DNA from 3 places in the Nonomuraea terrae genome. Region 3 is predicted to be linked to each of the others. Evidence: predicted binding sites of a transcription regulator. Region 3 holds the regulator's gene; each other region holds the start of a gene.
What was found. The regulator HrcA, encoded in region 3, represses chaperone genes, less so after heat shock. The targets are predictions, from matches to a motif close to TTGGCACTCTCNNNNNGAGAGTGCCAA.
Positions count from the first base shown of each region.

Region 1: a site for HrcA is predicted at 2,624-2,650, ahead of groL (chaperonin GroEL). Genes of this name have one in related genera too.
Region 2: a site for HrcA is predicted at 1,374-1,400, ahead of groES (co-chaperone GroES). Genes of this name have one in related genera too.

Region 1 covers NZ_JBITLL010000009.1:622,766-629,796, reverse strand. The annotation lists gene ACIBP6_RS45215 (RNA polymerase sigma factor) at 1-219, shown strand, start outside; SAM riboswitch class I at 299-439, shown strand; gene thrC (threonine synthase) at 453-1,685, shown strand; gene ACIBP6_RS45205 (MoaD/ThiS family protein) at 1,710-1,985, shown strand; gene ACIBP6_RS45200 (cold-shock protein) at 2,231-2,431, shown strand; gene groL (chaperonin GroEL) at 2,757-4,382, shown strand; gene ACIBP6_RS45190 (hypothetical protein) at 4,533-4,763, shown strand; gene ACIBP6_RS45185 (YbhB/YbcL family Raf kinase inhibitor-like protein) at 4,818-5,348, opposite strand; gene ACIBP6_RS45180 (HelD family protein) at 5,413-7,031, opposite strand, start outside.
Region 2 covers NZ_JBITLL010000010.1:84,408-91,438, reverse strand. The annotation lists gene ACIBP6_RS45780 (class I SAM-dependent methyltransferase) at 1-1,189, opposite strand, end outside; gene groES (co-chaperone GroES) at 1,489-1,800, shown strand; gene groL (chaperonin GroEL) at 1,873-3,492, shown strand; gene ACIBP6_RS45765 (DUF7711 family protein) at 3,720-4,313, shown strand; gene ACIBP6_RS45760 (iron chaperone) at 4,383-4,823, opposite strand; gene ACIBP6_RS45755 (glyoxalase) at 4,884-5,495, opposite strand; gene ACIBP6_RS45750 (VOC family protein) at 5,566-5,922, opposite strand; gene ACIBP6_RS45745 (ATP-binding protein) at 6,125-7,031, shown strand, end outside.
Region 3 covers NZ_JBITLL010000004.1:874,201-881,231, reverse strand. The annotation lists gene hemW (radical SAM family heme chaperone HemW) at 1-1,175, shown strand, start outside; gene ACIBP6_RS22365 (DUF4870 domain-containing protein) at 1,172-1,834, opposite strand; gene ACIBP6_RS22360 (DUF3097 domain-containing protein) at 2,053-2,862, opposite strand; gene ACIBP6_RS22355 (hypothetical protein) at 2,881-3,363, opposite strand; gene hrcA (heat-inducible transcriptional repressor HrcA) at 3,769-4,782, shown strand; gene dnaJ (molecular chaperone DnaJ) at 4,794-5,933, shown strand; gene ACIBP6_RS22340 (16S rRNA (uracil(1498)-N(3))-methyltransferase) at 5,935-6,669, shown strand; gene ACIBP6_RS22335 (hypothetical protein) at 6,691-7,031, opposite strand, start outside.

The DNA of each region.
Region 1 (7,031 bases), on a different contig from region 3:
AGCGTGATCGCCGGCTCGCGGCTCGACCTGCTCGACGCGATGGAGGCGCTGGAGGCCGACAAGCCCGACCTGGCGCAGGCGCTGGTGCTGCGCGACATCGTCCAGCTCGACTACAACGAGGTGGCCGAGCAGCTCGGCATCCCGCTCGGCACCGCGAAGTCCCGCATTCACCAGGCCCGCAAATACGTGCAGGCCGTGCTGGGGGACGACTACCGCTGAGACCGTGCGTCTCGTATAGTGAGACGGGTGGTAATATCGGCCACTTAGGCGGGTAGAGTCCATTTCAACAACTTCATATTGCTCATCCAGAGGGGTGGAGGGACCGGCCCTGCGAAGCCCCGGCAACCCTCCCGGCTTGTGACTCGCGACGTGGCGAGGCCGACCGGGACAGGTGCCAATTCCGGTTCGCGGTCAAGGTGGCCGTGGGCGAAGATGAGGGAAGGCCTCGCTTCATGTCGCTCGACTTTGGTCCTGCTGTCGCTCTGTCCTGCCGCGAGTGCGGCGCTCGTTACCCGCTCGGCCCCATCTTCGCCTGCGAAGAGTGTTTCGGGCCGCTTGAGGCGGCCTACGAATTCGGCGAGGTGACGCGGGCGCAGATCGAATCAGGCCCCGCCAACATCTGGCGCTACCGCGCACTGCTTCCCGTTCCGGCCGACGTGGCCACCAAGCCCAATATGAACCCGGGCTGGACGCGATTGGTCAAGGCCGGAAACCTCGGGCGAGCGCTCGGTATCAACTCCCTTTATGTGAAGGACGATTCCGGAAACCCCACCCACTCCTTCAAGGACCGGGTGGTCGCGATGGCCGTCGAAGCGGCGCGCAACTTCGGTTTCCACACCCTTTCCTGCTCGTCCACCGGCAACCTCGCGGGCGCGGTCACCGCCGCCGCCGCGCGGGCCGGCCTCGAGGCGTGCGTGTTCATCCCGGCCAACCTGGAAAAGGCCAAGATCGCCATGGCCCGCGTCTTCGGCGGGCGGCTCGTCGGCATCGACGGCACGTACGACGAGGTCAACCGGTTCTGTTCCGAGCTGATCGGCGACCCCATGGGCGACAAGTGGGGCTTCGTCAACGTCAACCTGCGGCCGTACTACGCCGAGGGCTCCAAGACGCTCGCGTACGAGATCGCCGAGCAGCTCGGGTGGCGGCTCCCTGAGCAGATCATCGTGCCGATCGCCTCAGGCTCCCAGCTCACGAAGATCGACAAGGGCTTCAAGGAGCTGGTCGCGCTGGGCCTGGTGGAGGACACCCCGTACAAGATCTTCGGTGCGCAGGCCGCCGGGTGCTCACCGGTGTCGACGGCGTACAAGGCCGGTCACGACGTCGTGCAGCCGGTCAAGCCCAACACCATCGCCAAGTCGCTGGCCATCGGCAACCCGGCCGACGGGCCGTACGTGATCGACATCGCGCGGCGCACGGGCGGCGCGGTCGAGGACGTCACCGACGCCGAGATCGTGCGGGCGATCAAGCTCCTCGCCTCGACCGAGGGCGTCTTCGCCGAGACCGCGGGCGGCGTGACCGTCGGCGTGCTGAAGAAGCTCACCGAGACCGGGCAGCTCGACCCCGAGGCCCTGACCGTGGTGCTCAACACCGGCGACGGCCTCAAGACGCTCGACGCGATCAGCGACGACGCCGTGCCGACGGCCGTCATCAAGCCCTCTCTCGACGCGTTCCGCGCGACTGTCTGACAACCAGGAAAGGCAAGTTAAATCATGAGCGTTTCTGTGCGGATTCCCACCATTCTGCGCACCTACACCGGGGGGAACGCGGAGGTCAGCAGCGAGGGCGCGACGCTTCGTGACGTGCTCGCCAAGCTTGACTCCGACTTCCCGGGGATCGGTCCGAGAATTCTGGATGAATCGGGCAAGATTCGTCGTTTTGTCAACGTTTACGTTGGGGAAGAGGACGTCCGTTTCGCCCAGGGTCTCGACACCCCGGCCCCGGAGGGCACTCAGATCTCCATCATCCCCGCCGTCGCCGGCGGCTGAGCCCGGCCCGACTCCACACTCCTGAAGGCGCCCCTAGTGGGCGCCTTCTGCTTTTCCGGTTTCATTTAACGTTGTACTACTCGCGCCGGAGCAAATAGCGGTTCGCAGATTGACTCTGTTGCCAAACCCCTTGCCACAGGTATGGTCGAGGGCGATCGTCTCGACTGATTTTCCGTTAAGTCGGGCGATTACAGGTCCCGCGGAGGAATGGGCGAGATCTGTGAGACAAGTAAGAGGAGTCGGAAGTGGCGCAGGGCACCGTCAAGTGGTTCAACGCGGACAAGGGCTACGGCTTCATCGCGGTAGACGGTGGTAAGGATGTATTCGTCCATTACTCAGCGATCCTGATGGACGGGTATCGATCTCTCGAGCAGGGTCAGCGCGTCGAGTTCGAGATCACGCAGGGGCAGAAGGGGCCGCAGGCGGAGGCCGTCCGCTCGGTCTGATCAGCGGTCGCCGGCAAGCGCGTGACGGGTTCGCACGGCAGCGCAGTCCGTGCGGGCCGTCGCCCTGGTTTCCTCGACTCTCGTACGGCGGGCCGCGTGGCGGCTCGCCGTACAGACTTCATGAGCTGGGCGTAAACCCCAGATGGGGAGGCGTTCGCTTGCACTCGGCAGGGTAGAGTGCTAAACAGTTCGTTGGCACTCTGTGCAGCAGAGTGCCAACTCGGATCGAGACGATGGGGTCTGCCGAACGGAGATGCTGACCCATGCCGTCGCGGGCGTCGGCTCGGTCCTTGTAAGCCACCCTGCATCTGGGAGGTCTAGCCTTATGGCAGCCAAGATGATCGCGTTTGACGAGGACGCCCGGCGCGGTCTCGAGCGCGGTATGAACCAGCTCGCCGACGCCGTCAAGGTGACCCTCGGCCCCAAGGGCCGCAACGTCGTGCTGGAGAAGAAGTGGGGCGCTCCCACGATCACCAACGACGGTGTCTCCATCGCCAAGGAGATCGAGCTCGAGGACCCGTGGGAGAAGATCGGCGCTGAGCTGGTCAAGGAAGTCGCCAAGAAGACTGACGACGTCGCCGGCGACGGCACCACGACCGCCACCGTGCTCGCCCAGGCGCTGGTGCGCGAGGGCCTGCGCAACGTCGCCGCCGGCGCCAACCCGATGGCCCTGAAGAAGGGCATCGAGGCCGCCGTCGAGCGCGTCAGCGAGGAGCTCTCCAAGCTGGCCAAGGACGTGGAGACCAAGGAGCAGATCGCTTCGACCGCCTCCATCTCCGCCGCCGACCCCGAGATCGGCGCGCTCATCGCCGAGGCGATGGACAAGGTCGGCAAGGAAGGCGTCATCACCGTCGAGGAGAGCAACACCTTCGGCCTCGAGCTCGAGCTCACCGAGGGCATGCGCTTCGACAAGGGCATGACGTCGATGTACTTCGTCACCGACTCCGACCGCATGGAGGCCGTGCTCGAAGACCCGTACATCCTGATCGTCAACAGCAAGGTCTCCGCCAACAAGGACCTGCTGCCGCTGCTCGACAAGGTCGTCCAGTCCGGCAAGCCGCTGCTGATCATCGCCGAGGACGTCGAGGGCGAGGCCCTGGCCACCCTGGTCGTCAACAAGATCCGCGGCCTGTTCCGCTCGGTCGCCGTCAAGGCCCCGGGCTTCGGCGACCGCCGCAAGGCGATGCTGAACGACATCGCGATCCTGACCGGCGGCCAGGTCATCGCCGAGGAGGTCGGCCTCAAGCTCGAGACCGCCACCCTCGACCTGCTGGGCCGCGCTCGCAAGGTCGTCGTCACCAAGGACGAGACCACGATCGTCGACGGCGCCGGTGACGCCGAGCAGATCGCCGGCCGGGTCAACGAGATCCGCGCCGAGATCGACCGCACCGACTCCGACTACGACCGCGAGAAGCTCCAGGAGCGCTTGGCCAAGCTCGCCGGTGGCGTCGCCGTCATCAAGGCGGGTGCCGCGACCGAGGTCGAGCTCAAGGAGCGCAAGCACCGCATCGAGGACGCCGTCCGCAACGCGAAGGCGGCCGTCGAGGAGGGCATCGTCCCCGGTGGTGGTGTCGCGCTGCTGCAGGCCGGTGCCAAGGCGTTCGACAAGCTCGAGCTCAACGGCGACGAGGCCACCGGTGCTGCGATCGTCAAGAAGGCGCTCGAGGAGCCGCTGAAGCAGATCGCCGTCAACGCCGGCCTCGAGGGCGGCGTCGTGGTGGAGCGCGTGCGCAACCTCACCCCTGGTGAGGGCCTCAACGCCGCTTCCGGCGAGTACGTCAACATGTTCGAGTCGGGCATCATCGACCCGGCCAAGGTGACGCGCTCAGCGCTGCAGAACGCCGCCTCCATCGCGGCGCTCTTCCTCACCACCGAGGCGGTCATCGCCGAGAAGCCCGAGAAGACCCCTGCTGCTCCGGCCATGCCGGGCGGCGGCGACATGGACTTCTAGGTCTTTTCGCCTCGGACGTACGACAGAACGGCCCGGTTTTTCCGGGCCGTTCTTGTTTCTGTACGTCCCCGATGACGTTTCGCGAGGGGGCGGCCGGGCCGCGTGCGGGAAAGTGGTGGCCACACCGACCTCACACGCAAGGAGCAGAGGATGCTTTCCCGCAGCAAGCGCCTGGCCGGCATCGCCGTCCTGTCCTTCGCCGCCGCCGCCGCGATGGCGGCCCCCGCCCACGCCGACGACGACTACTGGGACGACCACCGCTACCAGCACGGCTGGGCGTTGCTGACGCCGTACCGGACGCCGGTGTGCGTGCCGGTCTCGTCGTTCGGCATTCCGCTGGTCGACCGCATCGCCCCCGGCATGGTGGCCTGCGCCTACTAGCGGGGCTGAGCCGGACGACGGCGCCCCGTCGGTCGTGGCGGGGCGCCGCCCGCGTCAGACGCCGTAGTAGGCGATGACGTGGCCCCGCGCCAGGGTGTTGGCCGTGATGTTGAAGCCCACCACCGCCGGGCTGGTGTCGCTGTCGACGCCGAGCTTGTCGACGCCCAGGGCGTGCACCGTGAACACGTAGCGGTGCGGGTCGCCGGGCGGCGGGGCGGCGCCGCCGTACGCCTTGACGCCGTAGTCGTTGCGGGCGTGGACGACGCCCTCCGGCAGGCCCTTGAAGTCGGGGCCCGTGCCCGCGCCCGTGGGCAGCTCGGTCACCGAGGCCGGCAGGTCGAACGACACCCAGTGCCAGAAGCCGCTGCCCGTCGGGGCGTCGGGGTCGAAGCAGGTGACGGCGTAGCCGCGCGTGCCCTCGGGAGCCCCCGACCAGCGCAGGTGGGGCGACTGGTTCTGGCCCGACATGCCCCAGTCGTTGAAGACGTGGAGCTCGCTGAGCGTCTCACCGTCGCGGATGTCGTCGCTCTCGACCAGGAGCGCGGGGACCGACGGCAGGTGTTCATGGGGAAGGGGTGCGGGCACGGCATCCTCCTAGGTTGAGAGCTGCTTGCCCCGCCATCCTAGAATCGGCCGCGCCCGCCGGACGTCATGCGGTCAGCTCGGCCGGCAGCGGCCTGTCGTGCACCACCGTGAGAGATGTGACGGCTCGGGTCAGGACGACGTAGAGCCGGGCCAGGCCCCTTGGCTCGGCCTCGACGATGTCGGCCGGTTCGACGACGATGACGTGGTCGTACTCCAGGCCCTTGGCCAGCGTGGCCGGGATGACCAGCAGGCGGTGGTCCTCGGCGGAGTCGGGGTCGAGCACCGTGTGGGGGAGGCCGGCCAGCGCCGCCGAGACCTCGGCGACCCGCGCGTCGGGGACGATCACGCCGATGGAGCCCTCCTTCGCCAGGGCCTCCTTGGCCGCCTCGGCCACCGAGCCGCCCGCGCGTACGGAGAGCGAACCGGCGCCGGGGCGCAGCGAGCGCGGGGCGGCCAGCCCCGGGGCGATGGAGGGCAGCAGGCGGGCGGCGTAGTCGAGCACCTCGCGCGGCACGCGGAAGCCGAGGGTCAGCTCCGTGACCTCGCCCTCGCGCTGGCCGAGATGTTCGAGCACCGACTGCCACGAGCTCGTCGACCAGGGCGTGGTGCCCTGGGCCAGGTCGCCCAGCACGGTGGCCGAGCCGTTGCGGCAGCGCCGGCCGAGGGCTCGCAGCTGCATCTCGGACAGGTCCTGGGCCTCGTCCACGACCAGGTGGCCGAGCGACGGCGTGCGCTCCATGAGGTCGCGCAGCTCGTCGAGGAGCGCGGCGTCGGCGGCCGACCATTTGGCCGACTTCCAGCTCCGGTACGGTTTCCGCCAGATCAGCATTTCCTGCTCTTCAGGCGACAAATCGGACTTTGCGGCTTTGGCGAGGAACTCGCGGTCCGAAAGCAGCCGGTACAGCACCTGCTCCGGCGTCAGCTTCGGCCACACCGCCTCCACGAGCTGCTTGACCGGCTTCGACCGCGCCACCGCGTCCTGCACGCGGTCGTCGGGCGACTCGCCGCGCTGCTCCATCCGGACCAGCACCATGTGCGCCAGTCGCTGCGCGAGCGCCGCCCGCCCCGGGTTGTAGCGGGTGGTGCCGCGCAGGGAGGCGACGATCTCGCGTACCTCGTAGTCGGCCACCCGGAAGCGGTAGACGCCCTGGGTGTAGACGACGCCCTCCTCCGGCTTGACGATGTGCAGCCAGAGCGCGCGGTCGAGCACCGCCGCCATCCTGGCGTCGCCCTTCACCGCCGCGACCAGCGGATCTTCCGGCGCGGCGTGCTCGCCGAGCAGCCCGGCCACCGTCGTCTGGTCGACCTTGACCTCGCCGAGGGCGGGCAGCACCGAGGAGATGTAGGACAGGAAGGCCCGGTTGGGGCCGACGATCATCACGCCCGACCTGGCCAGCCGCTCGCGGTGGGTGAACAGCAGGTAGGCGGCGCGGTGCAGGCCGACGGCGGTCTTTCCGGTGCCGGGCGCGCCCTGCACGCAGACCGTCTGGGCCAGCGTGGCGCGGACGATCTCGTCCTGGTCGGGCTGGATGGTGGCGACGATGTCGCGCATGGGGCCCGTGCGGGGGCGTTCGATCTCGTCGGTGAGGATCTTCGACGGGCCGAGCTCGACGCCCTCGCCCAGGGGCTCGTCCTCGAACGCCGTGAGCGCGCCGCCGTGGTAGCCGAAGCGGCGCCGGCGGG
Region 2 (7,031 bases), on a different contig from region 3:
TTCCGCTGGTTCGGGCAGGTGAGAGCGGGCGGCAGATCAGCACCGAAGGTTTGTCGGCGATCCTGGTCAGGAAGACCACCGCCGAATTGTCGCCGCCAAGTCGCAGATCGGTGCGCAGGCGTTCGATGTCGACGGCGGAGCCGCGCTTTTTGATGGTGACATTGCCGATGTGCCGCTCACGGAGTGCGGCGCGGAGTTTTTTCAGAGAAAACGGAAGAACGTCTTCTACTTCATATCTTGTCGCCCATGGGGTCTCCGCCGGGTCGTCCGCGGTGATGTAGGCGATCATGGGGTCGAGCAGGCGTCCGCCCACCAGCTCGGCGACCTCGCCGATCAGGTGGGCGCGGACGGCCGCACCGTCGGGCTCGTACACGTAGCGCCCCGGCGGGCCGGCCGGGGCCTCGGCGCCCGTGGCGGTCAGGGTGTGCCCGCCGGGCAGCAGCGTGGCCCGCCGGCCGCCGCTCTCCCCGCTCCACAGGGTGGCCTCCTTGACCTCGCCCTTGTACGACACCCACTCGGCCTGCGCGCCCTCCGGGATGTAGGAGTACGGGATGCCGGGGGCGACCTTCAGGCACGCCAGGCGGGCCCTGGCGACCAGGTCGAGCACCACCGGCCACGGCGGCGAGTAGGCCATGGGGTCGAACGTGCGCCCCTTGCCCGTGCGCCGGGCCGGGTCGGCGAACAGCACGTCGTAGTCCTCGGGCCGCACCCCGGCAGCGTCGGCGACCGTCACCGTCACCCGGTCGCCCAGCCCGAACGCCTCGGCGTTGGCCCGCGCCACGGCGACCGTCAGCGGGTCGGTGTCGACGGCGTCCACCGCGCAGCCGGCGCGGGCGAGCGCGAGCAGGTCGCCGCCGATGCCGCAGCAGGCGTCCACGACGCGCGGAGGGGCCCCGTCATGGCGCAGGTCGAGCAGGCGGCGGGCGCGGTGGGCGGCGACCTCCGCCCGCGTGGACTGCTCCAGGCCGTGCGGCGTGAAGTACATCAGCGCGGCCTCGGCGCCGAACTTGGCCTTGGCCCGCTCCCTGAGCCCGGCCTGCGTGAGCGCGGCGGAGGTGAGCGCGGCGTCGTACGACCTGCGCAGGGTCGTGGCGGCGGCGACCGGGTCGGCGCCGGCGAGCTCCCCGGCCTCCGCGAGCGCCCGCTGCCCGCGCGGAGTCAGCAACTCGGTGAAGGCGTCGAGGTCCACGCCACCCGACGTTAGCGCCACCAGCGGCCCGCCCGGGCCCCGGCCTCTTCCCGTACGTCGTGTCGCTCCTTCCGGCGCCGGAAACCCGGGCATCGTCGCTGATCCGGGCGCGGATCCCCACCCTGATCGCTCTGAGCGGACGCGTTCGTGTTGACTGTCAAGCCCCTCTTGCATATGTTTCGTGTTGGCACTCTCACCATGAGAGTGCCAACGTGCGACGAGGCAGGTCTGACACCCGCGACGGCAGGCCCAGCTGGTCGCCTCTTCTGATCATTCAAATCTGAAGGGGAGGTCCGATCGTGACGACCGCCACCAAGGTTCCCGTTAAGCCGCTCGGCGACCGCATTGTGGTCCAGCCGCTTGAGGCCGAGCAGACCACCGCTTCCGGCCTTGTCATCCCGGACACCGCCAAGGAGAAGCCGCAAGAGGGCAAGGTCCTCGCGGTGGGCCCCGGCAACTGGGACGAGGACGGCGACAAGCGGATTCCGCTCGACGTCTCCGAGGGCGACATCGTCCTCTACAGCAAGTACGGCGGCACCGAGGTCAAGTACGGCGGCGAGGAGTACCTCGTGCTCTCCGCCCGTGACGTTCTCGCGATCATCGAGAAGTAGGCCGGATGTGTCGAGCCCCGGGCGCTCTTGAGGGCGGCCGGGGCTTTCGACGCTAGGAGAGGACTTTCAGCAATGGCGAAGATCCTGGAGTTCGACGAGGACGCCCGCCGCGCGCTCGAGCGCGGTGTGAACGCCCTCGCGGACGCCGTGAAGGTAACCCTGGGCCCGCGTGGCCGCAACGTCGTCATCGACAAGAAGTTCGGTGCTCCGACGATCACCAACGACGGCGTCACCATCGCCCGTGAGGTCGAGCTGGAAGAGCGCTACGAGAACCTCGGCGCCCAGCTCGCCAAGGAAGTGGCGACCAAGACCAACGACATCGCGGGCGACGGCACCACCACCGCGACCGTCCTGGCCCAGGCCATGGTCCGCGAGGGCCTGCGCAACGTGGCGGCCGGCGCCTCGCCGCTGTCGCTCAAGCGCGGCATCGACAAGGCCGCCAAGGAGGTCAGCGAGCGCCTTCTGTCGAGCGCCCGTGAGGTCGACGACAAGAAGGAGATCGCCAACGTCGCCACGATCTCCGCTCAGGACGCCCAGATCGGCGGCCTGATCGCCGAGGCGTTCGACAAGGTGGGCAAGGACGGTGTCCTCACCGTCGAAGAGTCCAACGCCATGGGCATGGAGCTCGAGTTCACCGAGGGCATGCAGTTCGACAAGGGATACCTGTCGGCCTACATGGTGACCGACCCCGAGCGGATGGAGTCCGTCCTCGAGGACGCCTACATCCTGCTCACCCAGGGCAAGATCTCCTCCATCGCGGACTTCCTGCCGCTGCTGGAGCAGATCGCCCAGACGAAGAAGCCGCTGCTCGTGGTCGCCGAGGACGTCGAGGGCGAGGCCCTGGCCGTCCTGGTCACCAACAAGATCCGCGGCACCTTCACCTCCGTGGCCGTCAAGGCCCCGGGCTTCGGCGACCGCCGCAAGGCGATGCTGCAGGACATGGCCATCCTCACCGGCGGCCAGGTCGTCAGCGAGGAGGTCGGCCTCAAGCTGGAGCACGTCGGCCTCGAGGTGCTCGGCACGGCCCGCCGCGTCGTGGTCACCAAGGACGCCACGACCATCGTCGACGGCGCCGGCGACGCCACGGCCATCGAGGACCGCGTCAAGGAGATCAAGATTGCCATCGAGCAGTCCGACTCCGACTGGGACCGCGAGAAGCTGCAGGAGCGCCTGGCCAAGCTCGCCGGCGGTGTGTGCGTGCTGCGTGTCGGCGCCGCCACCGAGGTGGAGCTGAAGGAGAAGAAGCACCGCCTCGAGGACGCGATCTCCGCGACGCGCGCCGCGATCGAGGAGGGCATCGTCTCCGGCGGTGGCTCCGCGCTCATCCACGTCTCCAAGGAGCTCGACGACCTCGGCCTGACGGGCGACGAGGCCACCGGTGTCGGCATCGTGCGCCGCTCCCTGGTCGAGCCGGCCCGCTGGATCGCCGAGAACGCCGGTCTCGAGGGCTACGTGGTGACCCACAAGATCGCCGAGCTGTCCGCGGGTCACGGCCTCAACGCCGCGACCGGCGAGTACGGCGACCTGATCGCCCAGGGCGTCATCGACCCGGTGAAGGTCACCCGCTCGGCCGTGCAGAACGCGGCGTCGATCGCGGGCATGCTGCTCACCACCGAGGTGCTCGTGGTGGACAAGCCCGAGGAGGAGGCCCCGGCCAACGGCCAGGGCCACGGTCACGGCCACGGCCACTGACCCGTCCTTCACAACCGCGACGGCCCGCGCCCCCTAGGGTGCGGGCCGTCCGGCGTTCCCAGGGGCTTCCAGAACGCGGACGCAGGTCGTCCGTCTGTCGGCGCCGACCCCCGGGACGTGCGCGTAGGCGTGCCAGGTGACGCATGTGAAGGTGCTCGCCCCGCGGGGTTCGGGATCAGGTCGTACGCTGGGCGCTGGGCGCGCTGGTCATGGGCGGGAGGTGGGCGGTGCGGTATCGGCGGGCGGTGCAGCGGCTGCGGATGCTGGCCCGGGCGTGTGAGCAGACCCGGCGTGTGCCGGTGGACGAGCCGTTCCTGCGCGCGGCGTACGTCTTCGGGGGTCTGGTGGAGGGGGCCGATCCGGTCGAGCAGGTCGAGGTCGTCTTCGTGCTGAACCTGCCGCCGGAGGAGGTCGCCTGGGGGACGCAGCCGCCCGGCACCGCGTGGCTGGTCGACTTCCTGGAGCTGGACAAGGGCGGGGTGGCGTACCGGTGGCGGTCCCGTCATGACGCGGTGGCGAACCACCGCATCTCTGAGCCGGTGCGGTTCTGGTCGCTGGACGGGATCGACGAGAGCGTGCTGGACGCGCTGGAAGGCCGCCGGTTCGAGCTGCTGAGTCAGGGGGACCCGGCGGCCGGGACGGAGCGCGCGGACGTCACGGAGGAGCTGAGGGCGGCCCTGGAGCATCTGCGGGCCGTCCACGAGGCGTACTGGGACCGGAAGTGGCGGCGCGAGCACCGCGGCCTGAGCCGCCAACCCGAGCACCATCTGTGGGAGGCCGTCGGCGGCTACCTGGAACTGCTCGACCTGCGTGACGAATGACCACCGCCCCGGCGGCGCAGGCCCAGAGGGTCGGTGCCCGGCCTGCGCGGTCCACGGGCCGGCGGCGCCTCAGCTCACCGCCTGCTTCACCAGCGCGCCGATCCGCGCCTCCACCTCGGCCGTCACCTCGGTCAGAGCGAAAGCGGCGGCCCACATCGTGCCGTCGTCGAGGTTCGCCTGGTCGCTGAACCCGAGCGTCGCGTAGCGGGACTTGAACTTCGCCGCACTCTGGAAGTGGCAGACGATTTTGCCGTCCAGCGCGTAGGCGGGCATTCCGTACCACAGCTTCGGCGTGAGGTCCGGGGCGACGGCGGTGATGACGGCATGGACCCGCTCGGCCATGATCCGGTCCGATTCCTGCATCTCGGCGATCTTCGCGAGTACGTCGCGCTGGTCCTGCGCCGCCTTGTCCGCACGCGAGCTGCGGCGCGCCGCCTTCTTCTGCTCCTGGGCGTGGTCCTTCATCGCGGCCCGCTCCTCGGCCGTGAATCCCTGGTAGTTGTCGCTCATAGCGGGTTGTCTCCTTGAGAGTCTTGATTTCGGAATCTTGAGAAGGATCTGCCGTGCGCCTCAGGCGGAGGCCGCCTCCCAGACGAACCCGTCCGGGTCGGTGAAGGGCCCGGCGTCGCCGCCGAACACGATGCGGTGCGATCCGGTGCCCTCCTGGGAGAGGCCGGTGTCCTTGGCGAGGGCGCGGCGCGGGTAGAGGGCCAGGGTGACGGCCGACGACGGGGTGTCGAACTCGACGTACTTGCCGCCGAAGCTCTTGGCCACGGTCAGGCCGCGCTCGACGTAGAACCGCTTGCTCGCCTTGACGTCCGCCACTCCCAGCAGGAGCGCGACCTGGTCGACGTGCCGGGAGGCGGGGCCGGTGTCCTTCTTCTTCGAGGTCGCGATCTTGCAGATCGTCCCGTCCGGCGCGCGTACGACGCCGCCGTAGCCCCAGAACCCCTTCGTGGCCGGCTTCAGCGTCGTGGCGCCGGCGTCGAGGGCCGCATCGATGAGGGCGTCGACGTCGCCCGGCTGGGAGACCACGAGTGACAGCGCGAACCCACGAAAGCCGGTCGTCGGCGCGTCCGAGGCGCGTACGTTCACGTAGGAGCCCAGGCCGAGGGCTTTGTGGAAGGCCGCCACGGCCGTGGGGTCGGGAACTTCCAGGGTGACGGATGCGAAGGGGGTCATGGCAGGTCCTTGGGGTTCGTCGTCTTGTCGGCGGTCGCTACACGGCGGGCAGGGCGGGGCAGGTCGGCGCTCACCGGTCCTGGATCAGCCCGAGGACGTTGCCGTCGGGGTCGGTGACCGTGGCCACCAGCCGGCCGCCGCCGACCTCGTGCGCGGCCTCCTTCACGGTGGCTCCCGCGGCGGTGACCTCGGCCAGCTTCGCCTCGATGTCCTCCACGTGCCAGTAGGCCACCGGGGAGGTCATGCCCTGCGGTCCGCCGTCCGGCACCAGTCCGATGTGCTGGCCCTCGGCCTCGAAGCCGACGTAGTAGGGCGAGTCGGTCTGCGGCGAGATACCGAGCAGGGCCGCGTACACGGCTTTGGCCTTCGCCAGATCCGACACGGGGTGCAGCACGGTCTTGATTCCCTGGGTGGCAGAGCCGGTCATGATCACTCCTGTGGTCGTGGGTCACATCGACCCGCTGTGTTGGTAGGCACAGCTTTTCTCCCGGCCTGGGCGGTCCGCATCCGTGGTGACCACGGATTCCGACCACGGACCGACGGCACGGATCGACGGCACGGACCGCGCACGGTCGCCGTTGCGGATGGGACGCGGAGAGATGCGGCAAACTGGGGCAATGGTGACAGGCGTGGAGATCTCGCCTCGGGAAGCCGAGGTGCTGGAACTGCTCGGGGCCCATCTCAGCAACGCCGAAATCGCGGCACGACTGTGCATCTCGGTGCGCACCGTGGAAAGTCACGTCTCTTCGCTGCTGCGGAAGCTGGAGGTGCCGGATCGGCGGGCGCTCGCCCAGCGCGCGCCCGAGTCGGCCGGCGCCGCCCCGTCGCATCCGGCGCCGCTGCCGGCCCCGCTGACCTCGTTCGTCGGCCGGGTGGGCGAGCGGGCGGAGCTGGCCGCGATGATCAGGGGACATCGTCAGGTGACCGCGGTCGGTCCCGGCGGAGTGGGCAAGACCCGGCTGGCGTTGGCGGTGGCCGCGGAAGCAGCCGGCGAGTACGCCGACGGGGTGTGGTTCGCCGACCTGGTGCCGGTCACCGATGCGGGCATGATCGCGACGGCGGTCGCCGGCGCGCTCGGCCTCGGTGAGCAGCCCGGCCGCGACATGACCGAGTCCGTGGTCGCCGCGCTGGCCGACCGTCATGCGCTGCTGGTGCTGGACAATTGCGAGCAAGTGGTGGACGGGGTGGCGCTGTTTCTCGAGCGGCTGCTGGCGACGTGCCCTCGGGTGACCGTGCTGGCGACCAGCCGGGCACGGCTGATGGTGCCGTTCGAACGGGTGTATCCGGTCCCACCGCTGTCGCTGCCCGTCGACGGTGAGTCCGACGCGGTCGCGTTGTTCACGGAGCGGGCGGCGGCGGTGGGCCGGTCGCCGGACCCCGCACTGCGCGACCAGATCGCCTCGATCTGCGAGCGGCTGGACGGGATGGCGCTGGCGATCGAGCTGGCCGCCGCCCGGTATCCCACGCTCGGGCTGGACGGCATCCACGCCGCCCTGTCCCACCCGCTGCGGATGCTGACCGGCGGCTCCCGTGCCG
Region 3 (7,031 bases):
AGCTGCCCGACAGCGCCCTGAGCGGCCTCGGCGAGCGTCCGTTCGGCTTCTACGTGCACGTGCCGTTCTGCGTGACGCGATGCGGCTACTGCGACTTCAACACCTACACCGCGGCCGAGCTCGGCCCCGGCGCCTCGCAGCGCGACTACGCCGACACGGTCGTCGAGGAGATCCGCCTGGCCCGCCGCGTCCTCGGCACGGCCGACGTGCCGGTGGAGACGGTGTTCTTCGGTGGCGGCACGCCTACCCTGCTGCCCCCCGAAGACCTCGCCGGCATCCTCGCCGCGATCGACTCCGAGTTCGGGCTCAAGCCGGGCGCCGAGGTCACCACGGAGGCCAACCCCGAGTCGGTGGATCCGTCGTACCTGGAGAAGCTGCGCCACGGCGGGTTCAACCGCATCAGCTTCGGCATGCAGAGCGCCCGCGAGCACGTCCTGGAGGTCCTCGACCGCCGCCACACGCCCGGCAGGCCCGCGGCGGCCGTACGCGAGGCCAGGCAGGCCGGGTTCGACCACGTCAACCTCGACCTGATCTACGGCACGCCCGGCGAGTCCGACGACGACTGGCGGGCCTCGCTGACCGCGGCGATCGAGGCCGGGCCCGACCACGTGTCGGCGTACTCGCTGATCGTCGAGGAGGGCACGCGGCTGGCGGTCAGGATCAAGCGCGGCGAGCTGCCGATGCCCGACGACGACGTGGCCGCCGACCGCTACCTCCTCGCCGACGAGCTGCTCGCCGAGGCCGGATTCGGCTGGTACGAGGTGTCCAACTGGGCCGTGTCCGACGCCGCCCGCTGCCGGCACAACCTGCTCTACTGGACCGGTGGTGACTGGTGGGCCGCCGGCCCGGGCGCCCACAGCCACGTCGGCGGCACCCGCTGGTGGAACGTCAAACACCCGGCCGCCTACGCACGACGCCTGGCCGCCGGTGACTCGCCCGCCCACGCCCGCGAGGTGCTCGAAGCCGACGACCGCGCGGCCGAGCGTCTCATGCTGGAGCTGCGGCTGTCGTCCGGCTACCCGCTGGCCGACGTGGCGCCCGGGGCGCGCACGGTCGTGGCGAGCGCCCTGGCGCGCGGTCTGCTGGAGCCGGAGCCGTTCAGGGCGGGCCTGATGGTGCTCACGCTGCGAGGGCGGTTGCTGGCCGACGCCCTCGTCAGGGACCTGCTGGTCTAGGTGATCATGCGCAGGGCGATCGGATAGCGGTACTTCTCGCCCCTGTTGGCCGCGATGGCAGCCTGGATCTGGAAGATCAACGACAGGATCCAGACGACCGGCAGCACCAGGAACCCGATGAAGACGAGCATCAGGGCACCGGCCACCATGTATCCGATGAACATCGTGATCTGGAAGTTGAGCGCCTCGGCGGCCTGGTCCCTCACGTAGGGGGACTCGTCCTTCTTCATCAAGTAGATGATCAGCGGGCCGAGCCACGACACCAGCAGGCCCAGCAGGTGGGAGAGCATCGCCATGTTCGTGTCGTCGGTGCCGGGGCGGGGGCCGAACCGTCCCGGGATGTACGGCTCGCCAGGCGCGCCGTAGCCGGGGCCGTAACCCGGCGGAGGACCGTATCCAGGCGGAGGCCCGCCGTACCCCTGCTGCCCGTAACCCTGCTGGCCGTAACCGTCGTAGCCCGCGGGCTGCCCGTACCCCTGCTGCCCGTGGCCCTGGCCGTAGTCAGAGGCCTGCCCGTAACCATTGGCCTGCCCGTATCCCCCGGGTTGCCCGTAACCGCCGGCCGCGCCGTAGCCGGAGGACTGACCGTATCCGCCGGACTGCCCGTAGCCGGGCGGCTGCCCGTATTCAGGCTGAGAACCCGACTGTTGCCCGTACATGGGCTGAGAACCCGGCTGTTGTCCGTATGCGGGTTGGGAGCCCGGTTGTTGTCCGTACGGGGGCTGAGAACCCGGCTGTTGTCCGTATGCGGGTTGGGAGCCCGGTTGTTGCCCGTACGGGGGCTGGGAGCCCGGCTGTGGGCCGTATCCGGGGGGAAGGTCGGCGGGGGTGACGCGGCGCGTGGCGTCGTCGTCGGGCGGCTGCGGCGGGTCCTGGCTCATGGGGTCTCCGTTACGAAGTCGATCAGTTCTTCCACCCGGCCGAGCAACTCCGGCTCCAGGTCCGTGTACGTCGAGACCGCCCCGAGGATCCGTCGCCACGCCTCGGCGGGCTCCATCCGCCAGCCCAGGGCGGCGATCACGCCCTCCTTCCAGGGCACCCCGCGCGGCACGTCCGGCCAGGCGGGGATCCGCAGCACGGACGGTTTGACGGCCTGCCAGATGTCGATGTAGGGGTGGCCCACCACCAGCACGTCCGGCGAGGTGATCTCGGCGGCGATCCTGCTCTCCTTGGAGCCGGGCACCAGGTGGTCGACCAGCACGCCGAGCCGCCGCCCCGGTTCGGGGCCGAACTCCGCCACGATGGCCGGCAGGTCGTCCACGCCTTCCAGGTATTCGACGACCACCCCCTCGACCCGCAGGTCGTGACCCCAGATCTTCTCCACGAGGGCGGCGTCGTGCACGCCCTCCACGTAGATCCGGCTCTCCCTGGCCACCCTCGCCCGCAGCCCCTGCACGGCGATCGAGCCGGACGCGCTGCGCCGGGGGCCCGCGGGGGTCGCCGTCGTGGGGCGTACCAGGGTCACGGGTTTGCCCTCCAGCAGGAAGGCGGCGGGAGCGAGCGGGAACAGCCGGCGCCGGCCGAAGCGGTCTTCGAGCGTGACGGCCTCCTTGTCGCAGGCCACCACCGCGCCGCAGAAGCCGCTGTCGGCGTCCTCCACGACGAGGTCACGCTCGGCGGGCACCTTCGGGATCTTGCCCTTGCCCGGCCGCCGCCAATTTCCTGCCAGCACATCGCCGTCGTACACACGGGGGACCGTAGCAAATCACCCCGTCACCGCAAGGTGCTTACGGGTGATGTTCCGGCGTATCAGGACGAAGACGGTGCCGGCGACGGCGACGAGCAGGCCGGCGGCGGGTACGAGCAGCGGCAGCAGGCCGGAGACGCCGCCGGGGGTGGAGAGCAGGTCGCGGCCGACGCCGTACCGTACGGCGGCCTGCTCGTCGTCGACGCAGGTGAGCCGGTACTCGCCCCTGGCCGGCGCGTTGATCACCAGGAACTGCCGCCACACGACGCCGTCCGAGGTGACCGCCTCGGTGCCGGTGGTCTTGGCGAGCCTGGCCTGGCCGGTGATGGAGCATTCGTAGGTGATCGGCGTGTCGCTGGCGATGTACACGGCGGGCTTGTCGGCCGGGTCGACCGGCACCGTGACGCTCTCCCCGGAGGCGAACGTCCGCGTCGGCGCCGCGCCCGCCACGCCGCCGCCCGGCAGGACGAACACCCCGGCCGCCGCGCACGCCACGAACACGCCCCAGACGACCGCAAGCCACCACAGCCCAGGCTTTATCGCTTTGGAGTTGATTCGTGGCGGAAATTGGGGTTGTTGGCCGTATTGTCCGTACTGAGATGACGGGCCGAACGGCGTGGGCTGCTCGTACGGCGGCGGCCACGTCCCCGGCTGCCCCTGGCCGGGCTGTACGCCGTACTGAGGAGGCAACTGACCGTGGTGCCCTGGCGGGCGGCCGTACGACGGAGGCCGGGATTCGTCGGTCATGTGCGCAAGTGTGAGGCCTGTCGCGTCATGGAAGCCAGCAGCAGTTAGGGACGCGGTGTTATCGCACCTTGTGGGCCGGAGCCGTACACTTGGCACTCGGGAACACAGAGTGCTAGACGCCGCGTTTTCCCGAAAGAGACAGAGGCAGGAGGTGAGCACGTGCTCGACGATCGGAAACTGGCGGTGCTCCGCGCCATTGTCGAAGACTACGTGTCCACCAACGAACCGGTGGGCTCCAAGGCGCTCGCCGAGCGTCACAACCTGAAGGTCTCCCCGGCGACGGTCAGGAACGACATGGCCGCGCTGGAGGAGGAAGGCTACATCACCCAGCCGCACACCAGCGCCGGGCGCGTGCCGACCGACAAGGGCTATCGGCTCTTCGTCGACCGGCTCTCGCAGATCAAGCCGCTGTCGGCGGCCGAGCGCAGGGCCATCGAGACGTTCCTCGCCGGCGCGGTCGACCTCGACGACGTGGTCACCCGCACGGTCCGGCTGCTCGCCCAGCTGACCCGGCAGGTGGCGGTCGTGCAGTACCCGACGCTGACCCGCTCGACCGTCCGGCACGTCGAGCTCGTCCCCCTCAACGAGCGCCGGGTCATGCTCGTGCTGATCACCAACACCGGCCGAGTCGAGCAACGCGTCATCGAGCTGCCCGAAGAGGTGGAGGACACCCGCATCGCGCACCTGCGTGCCGTGCTCAACTCCTGCCTCGACGGCTGCGGCCTGAGCAGCGTTCCGGAGCTGGTCTCCGACCTGCCCGAACGCCTCCCCGTCGAAGACCGCCCCGCCGCGGCCACGATTCTGTCGGTGCTCCTCGAGACGCTCGTCGAGCGGCACGACGAGAAGATCGTGTTCGCCGGCGCGGCCAACCTCGCCGGCGCCGACTTCTCCATCGGCCTGCGCGACGTGCTGGAGGCCCTGGAGGAGCAGGTGGTGCTGATGCGGCTGCTCGGCGAGACCACCTCAGACATCCCGTCCGCACTCACCGTCCGCATCGGCTCGGAAAACCCCTACCTGCGGGGCACGTCCGTCGTCGCGACGGGATACGGTTCTGGCGACAACCAACTGGCCCGGCTCGGCGTGCTGGGACCGACCAGGATGGACTATCCCGTGACAATGGGCGCCGTACGCGCGGTGGCACGCTACGTCAGCCAGATCCTGGCTGCATCATAAGAGGTCGATAAGTGGCAAACAGCGACTACTACGCCACCCTCGGGGTGCGCCGTGACGCAAGTCAGGACGAGATCAAGAAGGCGTATCGCCGTCTCGCCCGCGAGCTGCACCCTGACGTGAACCCGGATCCGCAGACACAGGAGCGGTTCAAGGAGATCACGCAGGCCTACGAGGTGCTGTCCGACCCGAACAAGCGCCAGATGTACGACCTGGGTGGCGACCCGTTCGGCGGCGCGGGAGCGGGCGCCGGAGCCGGCGGCTTCGGCGCGGGCTTCCCGTTCAGCGACATCATGGACGCCTTCTTCGGCACGGCCGCGGGCGCCCGGGGCCCGCGCTCGCGCGCCCGGCGGGGCCGCAACGCCACCATCCGGGTCGAGCTCGACCTGCGCGAGACGGCGTTCGGCACCACCCGCGAGCTGGTCGTCGACACTGCCGTGCTCTGCGAGGTGTGTCATGGGGCCGGCGCCGCGCCCGGCACCCACCCCGACACCTGCGACATGTGCAGCGGGCGGGGCGAGATCTCCCAGGTCACCCGGTCGTTCCTGGGCCAGGTCATGACCTCGCGCCCGTGCCCGCAGTGCGGCGGCTTCGGCACGATCATCCGCCACCCCTGCCAGGAGTGCTCCGGCGACGGCCGCGTCCGCACCCGCCGTACGATCAAGGTCCGCATCCCCGCGGGCGTCGAGGACGGCACCCACATCCAGCTCGCCGGGGAGGGCGAGATCGGCCCCGGCGGCGGCCCGCCCGGAGACCTCTTCCTCGAGATCGTGGAGCGACCGCACGAGATCTTCGAACGGCGCGGTGACGACCTCCACTGCACCGTCCAGATCCCGATGTCGGCCGCCGCGCTCGGCACCGTGCTCACCGTCGAGACCCTCGACGGCCCCGAGGAGATCGACGTCCGGCCCGGCACGCAGTCCGGCCAGGTCATCACCATGTTCGGGCGCGGGGTGCAGCGGCTCAACGAGTCCGGCCGCGGCGACCTGCTCATCCACGTCAACGTCGAGACTCCGAGCCGTCTCGACGCCGCCCAGGAGGAGCTCCTGCGCGAGCTGGCCAAGCTGCGCGGCGAGGAGCGGCCGCCGGGCAAGTTCGCGCCGGGGCAGCAGGGCTTCTTCTCCCGGCTGCGCGACGCCTTCAACGGCAGGTGACGTGACCGTCCCGGTCTTCCTGGCGGAGGAGGCCCAGGAGCTCGACGGGCCGGAGCTGACGCTCGCCGGCCCGGAAGGCCGCCACGCGGCCTCCGTACGCCGTCTGCGTCCCGGCGAGCGGGTCGACCTGACCGACGGCGCCGGAGCGGTGGCCGAATGCGTCGTGCTTGAGACGCTGAAGGACGCCCTCCGCCTGGAGGTGCTCCACCGCTACGCCGTCGAGCCGCCCCGGCCCCGGCTGGTCGTCGTCCAGGGCCTGCCCAAGGGCGACCGGGGCGAGCTGGCCGTCGAGATGATGACCGAGGCCGGCGTCGACGTGATCGTGCCCTGGGCCGCCTCGCGGAGCATCACCCAGTGGAAGGGCGACAAGATCGCCAAGGCGCTCGGCCGCTGGCGTTCCACGGCGCGCGAGGCGGGCAAGCAGGCCCGCAGGTTCCACCTGCCGCAGGTCGCCGATCTCCACTCGACCGCGCAGGTCGAACGCCTGCTGTCGGAGGCCGCGCTGGGGTTGGTGCTGCACGAGGAGGCGGCCGAGCCGCTGTCAGGGGTGGCGTTGCCCGCCGGCGGCGACATCGTCGTGGTCGTGGGGCCCGAGGGCGGCGTGTCGGAGCAGGAGCTGGCCGCGTTCCGGGCGGCGAAGGCCGTTACGGTGCTGCTGGGGCCGACGATTCTGCGGACGTCCACGGCGGGCGTGGCCGCGGCGGCGGTGCTGCTCAGCCGTACGGGGCGCTGGTGAGCGAACCGAGCCCGTAGGGCGTCAGGGCGTGGTCTGGGGCTCGTCCACGAGAGGGCTCGCGGCTTCGGTGGGGGTTTCGGTCAGAGCATCGTCCGGAGGGCACTGCTCGGCGGGACACTCCGAGGGCGGCACGCTCGCGTCGAGCGCGGTGGGCGTCGGCGTGGGTGAGATCGTGGGACAGTCGGTCTGCTCGGCGGCCTGCGGAGACGGACACTCGGAAGTCGTCGGGGTCGGCGAGGGCGACGGCCTGCTGGTGGACTCCGCCCTCCTGGTCGGCTTCGGCGCCGGCGACCGGGACGTCTCGGGCACCACGGCCGGAAACGACGGGGCGGTCTGCTCCGGAGGTGGTGGCTGCGACCTTG